DNA from 3 places in the Aquimarina sp. EL_43 genome. Region 2 is predicted to be linked to each of the others. Evidence: riboswitches for the same ligand, from Rfam matches in the RefSeq annotation. Region 2 holds a riboswitch; each other region holds the start of a gene.
The links. A riboswitch is a leader RNA that binds a small molecule or an ion and turns the genes downstream of it on or off. The one in region 2 is predicted to bind cobalamin.
Positions count from the first base shown of each region.

Region 1: linked by a shared signal. The riboswitch ahead of NNL09_RS03585 (TonB-dependent receptor) and the one ahead of NNL09_RS23025 (TonB-dependent siderophore receptor) in region 2 are both predicted to bind cobalamin.
Region 3: linked by a shared signal. The riboswitch ahead of NNL09_RS03410 (ferredoxin) and the one ahead of NNL09_RS23025 (TonB-dependent siderophore receptor) in region 2 are both predicted to bind cobalamin.

Region 1 is NZ_CALSBR010000001.1:784,538-786,812, forward strand. Features, by position in the region: gene cbiE (precorrin-6y C5,15-methyltransferase (decarboxylating) subunit CbiE) at 1-651, opposite strand, end outside; cobalamin riboswitch at 853-1,043, shown strand; gene NNL09_RS03585 (TonB-dependent receptor) at 1,148-2,275, shown strand, end outside.
Region 2 is NZ_CALSBR010000001.1:5,379,182-5,381,456, reverse strand. Features, by position in the region: gene cobT (nicotinate-nucleotide--dimethylbenzimidazole phosphoribosyltransferase) at 1-142, opposite strand, end outside; gene NNL09_RS23030 (bifunctional adenosylcobinamide kinase/adenosylcobinamide-phosphate guanylyltransferase) at 155-667, opposite strand; cobalamin riboswitch at 749-1,050, shown strand; gene NNL09_RS23025 (TonB-dependent siderophore receptor) at 1,128-2,275, shown strand, end outside.
Region 3 is NZ_CALSBR010000001.1:748,770-751,044, forward strand. Features, by position in the region: gene cbiB (adenosylcobinamide-phosphate synthase CbiB) at 1-330, shown strand, start outside; gene NNL09_RS03405 (AAA family ATPase) at 403-927, shown strand; cobalamin riboswitch at 940-1,128, shown strand; gene NNL09_RS03410 (ferredoxin) at 1,228-2,049, shown strand; gene NNL09_RS03415 (SDR family NAD(P)-dependent oxidoreductase) at 2,036-2,275, shown strand, end outside.

The DNA of each region.
Region 1 (2,275 bases), 4.6 Mb from region 2:
CTTTATCCCAAAATCAATGTGGCGATGTCTTGTTTTTTTAAGTATAACACAATTCAATGAGTGAAACTTCATTATTGAAGCTTTTTGCAACGCTAGTTCCTGAAACTTTTCCTGTTCTCCTTCTATATCCTCTCCTACTAGCATGACATAATTATCATATCCATACTCCAAAAGTCTTTTTGCAATGATAGCTGGGGTTTTTTCTGCATCTGTAAGTACCCCGATACTTTCTTTTTGTTGGATTAAGATAGCATCTAATGCTTTCCAGCTTCTTCCGTGTACACTTATGGTTTGTAATTGATTACTGTTCAAATTCATGGCATTAGCCAATAATTGAATTGAACTAAAATAGGGTGCTGTTATAATTTCTGCATCAGGATATTTATTTTTTAATGTATTCGAAAACCCATAAAACAGCGGATTGCCAGAAGCAAAAACAATAATTGGTACTGTTGCTTTTTCATATGCCTCGAATACTTGAGACATCGGAGATTGAATAGTTATCCATTCATGATTTTCTGGAAGGTAGTCTTTAACTAATTCATAATGACGTTTTCCTCCACTAAAAAATAGGGTATCCAGAATACTTTGTTGTTGTTCTGTTGTGAAATCCGGGGTTTTATTTCCGATACCTATAATATGGAAGGTCATAGTGTTTTTGATATTATATATGTTCTGATAGTATTAACAAAGCTACAAAGTTAAAGTATATAGAAATGAAAACATTTATCACTTCTCTCTAAAGCTCCTTTCTTTCTATCATTTACAATTGTTTAGTGTTAAAGCAAAATATATTCAGTTATTTTAAATGAAAAAACAACCTTTCAACTTAATCCAACAGCAAAAAAACTATATTTGCGCCCGATAAATGGTTTTTCACCTATGGTGAAAATTAAAAGGGAATTTGGTGAGAATCCAAAACTGTTCCCGCAACTGTAAGATTCACAAAAAAGTAGTACCATAAAACCACTGTAGCAAAGGCTATGGGAAGGAGGTATTTACCGAATTAAGTCAGGAGACCTGCCATAAAATCCAAATAATTATTAACTCTCGGGTAAAGAGTGAAAATAATAATAACTGCCTTTAACCTATAATGGTAGTCTTTATTTATTTCTGCATTTTTCCCTGCTTAATCTCAATTTAAAAAATGAAAAAATTAGTATTATGCAGTGTCTTATTGTTATGGGGTTTCATTACCTATGCACAATCAAACATTACAATTACCGGAACTGTAAAAAGTCAAACTTCCGGAAAAGGAATTTCTAATGTTTCTGTTTTTATACAACAGACAAATCACGAAACAATTACAGATGAAAAAGGAAAATATTCGATCTCATTAGAAAAAGGAAACTATAATATTTTGTTCTCTGCCATTAGCTATCAACAAACTATTAAAAATATTATTGTGGATAGGGAATCTCTCATTTTGGATGTAACACTTAAAAAAAACATTACTGGATTAGAAGAAGTGTTTATTAATGGAGGAAACAATAAAACCAATAAGAAAATACTAAGTGTTAACAAATTAGGAATCAAAAACATAGACATTCCTGTAACCACAAATAGTATTAATGGAGAAATTATGCAACAACGTAATGTTTCTGATATCGGAGATGCAGTTAAAAGTGTTACCGGTGTAAGGCCTATAAACAGGTATGGAGGTTTCCAAACTTTTAGAATTAGGGGATTTAATAATTTTGTTATGTTAGTTGATGGTGTTAGAGATGAAAGGCACAACATATCTACAAGTGCACCTTCTACGAATCTGGTAAATGTAGAAAGAATAGAGGTACTCAAAGGCCCAGCAGGGGTTCTATATGGTCATTCGGCATTAGGAGGAATTATAAATATAGTCCGTAAAAAACCTACATACAACCAAAAAGCCAATTTTAAAGCTACTTATGGTAGTTATGACACTTATAATATTGAAGGCGGTGTTAGTGGTCCAGTTTCGGATAAATTACGCTATAGAGTAGATATAGGAATGACACGTACCCAAGGGTGGAGAGATTATGGCATAGCGACTAATAACGGATCCTTAATGTTAGATTATACCCCTTCTGCAAATGACAAGTTAGCTTTCTACTTTCAGACCAATAAAGATGTATATGATACAGACACGGGTATTCCTGTAGATGAAGATAGCTCTATTATTTCAGGAATGGATCCAGAGACCAGGTACAACGACCCTCAGGATTATCTAAAACACAAGCGCCTTGATTATCAAATAAAATACTCACATGATTTTGATCCTAATTTAAAGTTATCTAATCTC
Region 2 (2,275 bases):
CTGTGTTTTGGATCATACCTATTTGTAAGGCGACTGTTTCAAGTACCCCCAATGCTCCAACAGGTTTTGTTTTAGTATTAATTTTGTTTTGAAGAGTAGCCTCAAGGCTATTGTTAAAGATAGGTTTTATAATAAATTCCATGCGTATTTTTGGTTAATTAGATTCTTTGATTTCTACAGGAATACCAGAAATCATTAATATTGCTTTATCGGCATGACTGGCTATATGCTGATTCATCCAACCCTGTAGTTCGGTAAATTTTCTACCCACTTTAGTAGTAGCATGAACTCCCATTCCGATTTCATTAGAAATGATAATTATGGTCGCATTTATATCTAATAATTTATCAAATTCTGCTTTTGCTTGCGCCAGAGAGAGTTGGACATCATTTTTTGTATCCATATAGTAGTTGGTAAGCCACAAAGTTACGCAATCGATTACAACGACGCTATCCTTTTTTACAACTTTAGAAATTTCTTTTTCTTCTTCTATAGAAGTCCAACTTTCGTCGCGATCTGCAATATGCCTATCTATACGTTTGCGATGATCATCATCCCATACGCGTGAAGTAGCTAGATAATAAGGAGTATTAGATAATTGTAATGCCAAACGTTGTGCATATCCACTTTTACCAGAACGTTCTCCTCCTGTAATGTAATATAACATTGAATTGGTTTTAAAGAAAGCAAAGGTAATCGAATACATTATTTATTTGTTAAAGTAATCCGAAATTCGTTAAAATATAATACATTCGCGCAGAATTTTGGTTCTGATACTCCTTAATCATGGGAGTTGAGGATTAAAAGGGAATCAGGTACAATGAAAAATGAAGATGGAGATATGAATAACGATTTTTTAATTTTTAATCGTATTTCTAACCTCTAGCATCGTTAATCAATATTCCTGAGCTGTTCCCGCAACTGTATGCTGTGTCCACATTAAAAAGGATGCTTGTTGTTAATTCTTTATAACCACTGCTCGTTATGGCGATCGGGAAGGTAAACAACAAGACGCGAGCCAGGAGACCTGCCTTTATTCGATGTAATCAAACTTTCGGGACAAAGGTTTGGGTATGGGTAAACTACATACTTTTTTCCGGTAATTGTAAAAATTAAGTGTTTAAGTAATGAACAAAAAAGTATTTTTTGGAACCGCATTTTTAATGCTGGGATCTTCTTTTGTATTTGGACAGGAGATCCAAATAGATGAAGAGGTTAACGAACTAGACGAGGTAGTTATTTCTGACTCTAAGTTTAGTTTAAAACGAGAACAAAGTGGTAAAGTAATTACTAAAATTACTGCTAAGGAACTAGAACGTAGCCAGGGACAATCGGTAGCTACGGTGCTTACAAGAGCAACTGGCTTATTTATTAATGGTAATGGCAGTGCAGCAGGACAAAATCTTGGAGTTTATGTACGAGGAGGGCGTAACCGCCAGGTAGTGATTAGAGTAGATGGGGTAACGGTTAGCGATCCTTCTACTTCTTCTGGAGATTTTGATTTACGATTATTATCTGTTAATCAAATACAGGAAATTGAAATTCTTAAAGGAGCATCGAGTACGTTATATGGTTCGGGAGCTGCGGCTGCAGTAATTAATATTATTACAAAATCTGAGAGTAAGAAAAAAATCGCTGCTAGTTTTCAATCTAGTATAGGAACGAATCAATCTCAGGAAGATCAGGATTATGATATTAATGAATTTGTAAACTTGGCTTCGATTAACGGAACCTTAGGAAAGGTAAACTATTTGGCAAGTATAGGAAACCAGTTTAGTGATGGATTATCGGCAGCAGAGGCCGAAGGAGCAGAAAGTGATGCGTTTTCTAAATTTAATGTATATGCCAAGTTAGGATATCGATGGAATGATAACTTCAGGTTTCATTTTTTTGGAAATTTAGATCAATATAAAAATGATTTCGATGCTGCTGCAGGAATCGATGGAGATAACCGGTTTGAAAGTCAACAATTAAGAGCAGGATCTTTTTGGGAGATCAAATATCCTAAGGGAAGTTTTACATTTACAAACAGTTTTGCTTCTTTAGAAAGAGATCTTACCAGGTCTAGCTTTCCTTCAAAATATGAAGGTAATGTACATACTTTTGATGCATATAATAAATATACCTTTAACAATACGCTACATACGGTTATTGGAGCTAATGGTTCGTATAGTAAATTTAGCTTACTAAATATTCCTTTTGGTACAACAAGTCTAGAAGAAACAATTAGTGATAGTGATGCAGAGTTTGATATAATAGATCCATATATTAATGT
Region 3 (2,275 bases), 4.6 Mb from region 2:
ATCCCGGCTAGACTTACGGCATTTCTAATGTTACTGGTTACTGGTAAACTTCATAAAATTTCTTTTGTAGTACAATATGGTAAACAACACTCTAGCCCTAATGCCGGATATCCCGAAGCTGCGCTGGCTGCGATTCTGGATTGCAAATTTGGCGGACCTAATTATTATCACGGAAAATTAGTTGATAAACCGTTTATAGGAACGAATGATCGAATCCTGAAAGACCAGGAAATAAAAACAGTAGCAAGGATCAATCAAAAAGTAACCTTTACATTTGTTCTTTTAATTTGTATGGCTTACTATTTTCTTTATTACATAGCAAGACAATAATTTTTCGATTTAGTAGAAAAAGATCTAAAATCTAATAGTGAAACGGTCTAAATTCTAACATCTAAAAAAAATATGCCCAAAAGATATATCATTACCGGAGCACCGGGAACCGGAAAAACAAGTTTAATCCAGGCTTTACAAGCTAATGGATATCAATGTTTTTCTGAAATTTCGAGAAAAATAATACTTGAACAACAACAGATAAAAAGTAATAAAACTCCGTGGGGAGACCTTCCTTGCTTTGCAAGCCTCGTCTATCAACAAACGATTAAAGAGCTACAGCTTCCTATTAAAAAAAATACATTTGTAGATCGAGGATTACCTGATATTATTGCCTATCTAAAAGCAAAATCTCATCCTATTCCAGAATATCTGCTGGACTTTCCGTTCAAAACACATTATGCATCTACTGTATTTTTAATGCCTCTATGGGAAGAAATTTATATCAACGATCCCCAACGTCCTCAATCTTATCAGGAAGCATTACATATTCATCAATGTCTTATACGAGTCTATCAAAGCCTTAACTTTACAATAGAGATAGTGCCTAAAACAACTTTAACAAAACGTGTAGATGTTATCCAATCGTTTATTTAAACAAAAAAAGTATCTTCGCTGCTGATTTACGGTTCTTTTGGAAACAAAAGATGAAAAGGGAATTTGGTGAAAATCCAAAACTGTTCCCGCAACTGTAATACACATATAAAATTATGATCCATATGCCACTGTAGTACAACTATGGGAAGGCGATCATAATTGTGTAAAGTCAGGAGACCTGCCATAAATCAAAATATAATATTAACTCTCGGGTAAAGAGTTGGTCCTGAATAGCTTTATGAGTATACCTAAAGCAATTCTATTTTTGACTTCTCTTCCTGTTTTTAATTTCTTTTAATTATGGGAAAAAATATAAGTAAAGTAAACACCACCTTTCAATTTTGTGATGGAGGGTCCTGCCGAAAAGCAAATAGTGAAATCGCTATACGAGAAGCCAGAGCATATTTGCGTAATAACGGGCTTTGGGATACTACACATACGATAAAAACAAGATGCAATGGTCGTTGTGAAGATGCACCGACCTGGATTGTACAACCTGGAAACTATTGGTATAAAAACCTGACTCCCGATAAAGCCGTTTCAATTCTGAAATCCCATTTAGAAGAAGATCAACCCGTCGAAGAGTATTTACTATATAAAGAAGGATGGCCAGAATTAGCCACAGAGAATGAGAAAACTATAGCACCAATTGTTTTTAAAGATAAAATAGATCCAGAACTCGGAGAAGCGTTAGTAGCGCGGTCTTTTGCTTCAGATCAACATCTCTATCCTCTATTTAAATACTTATTTCAAGAACCAAAACGTATTGTGGTTCAACAATACGACACAGCTACCGTTGAAATAAAATTACCTCACCATGTCGATTATACTGATGATTATGAGGTAAAAATTACGGGAGAAGAGCTTCAGTTACAATTAACAATTGCCGGAATCCCGAAAGACATTTCAGAAGAGATTGCCGATCGTAAAGTAAGTGTTGCAGAAGTGATCTGGCTTAAAAAATCTACTATCTTTACCAAGGCAATACGTCTAAAAAATAAAAAAGGAAAACACCTGGTCACATTTTGGATAAAAGAAGAGGATACAACCACGTGGGAACATATCCTTACGGTTTATCTGGGAATGTCACCAAACCATATTAGAATCAGTGAAGAAGTCTAAACACATAAGCATACTAGGTTGTGGATGGTTAGGATTACCATTGGCAATAAATCGAATTGCCAATGAGGATACGGTAAAAGGATCTACAACCACAGAAAGTAAAATCGAAAAGCTAAAATCCGAAGGGATTACACCTTATCTTTTTACACTTGGAAAATCTTCGGAAAAAGAATATTTGGATTTTCTATCAGGAAGTGAAATTGTCATTATTAATTTTCCTCCTAAA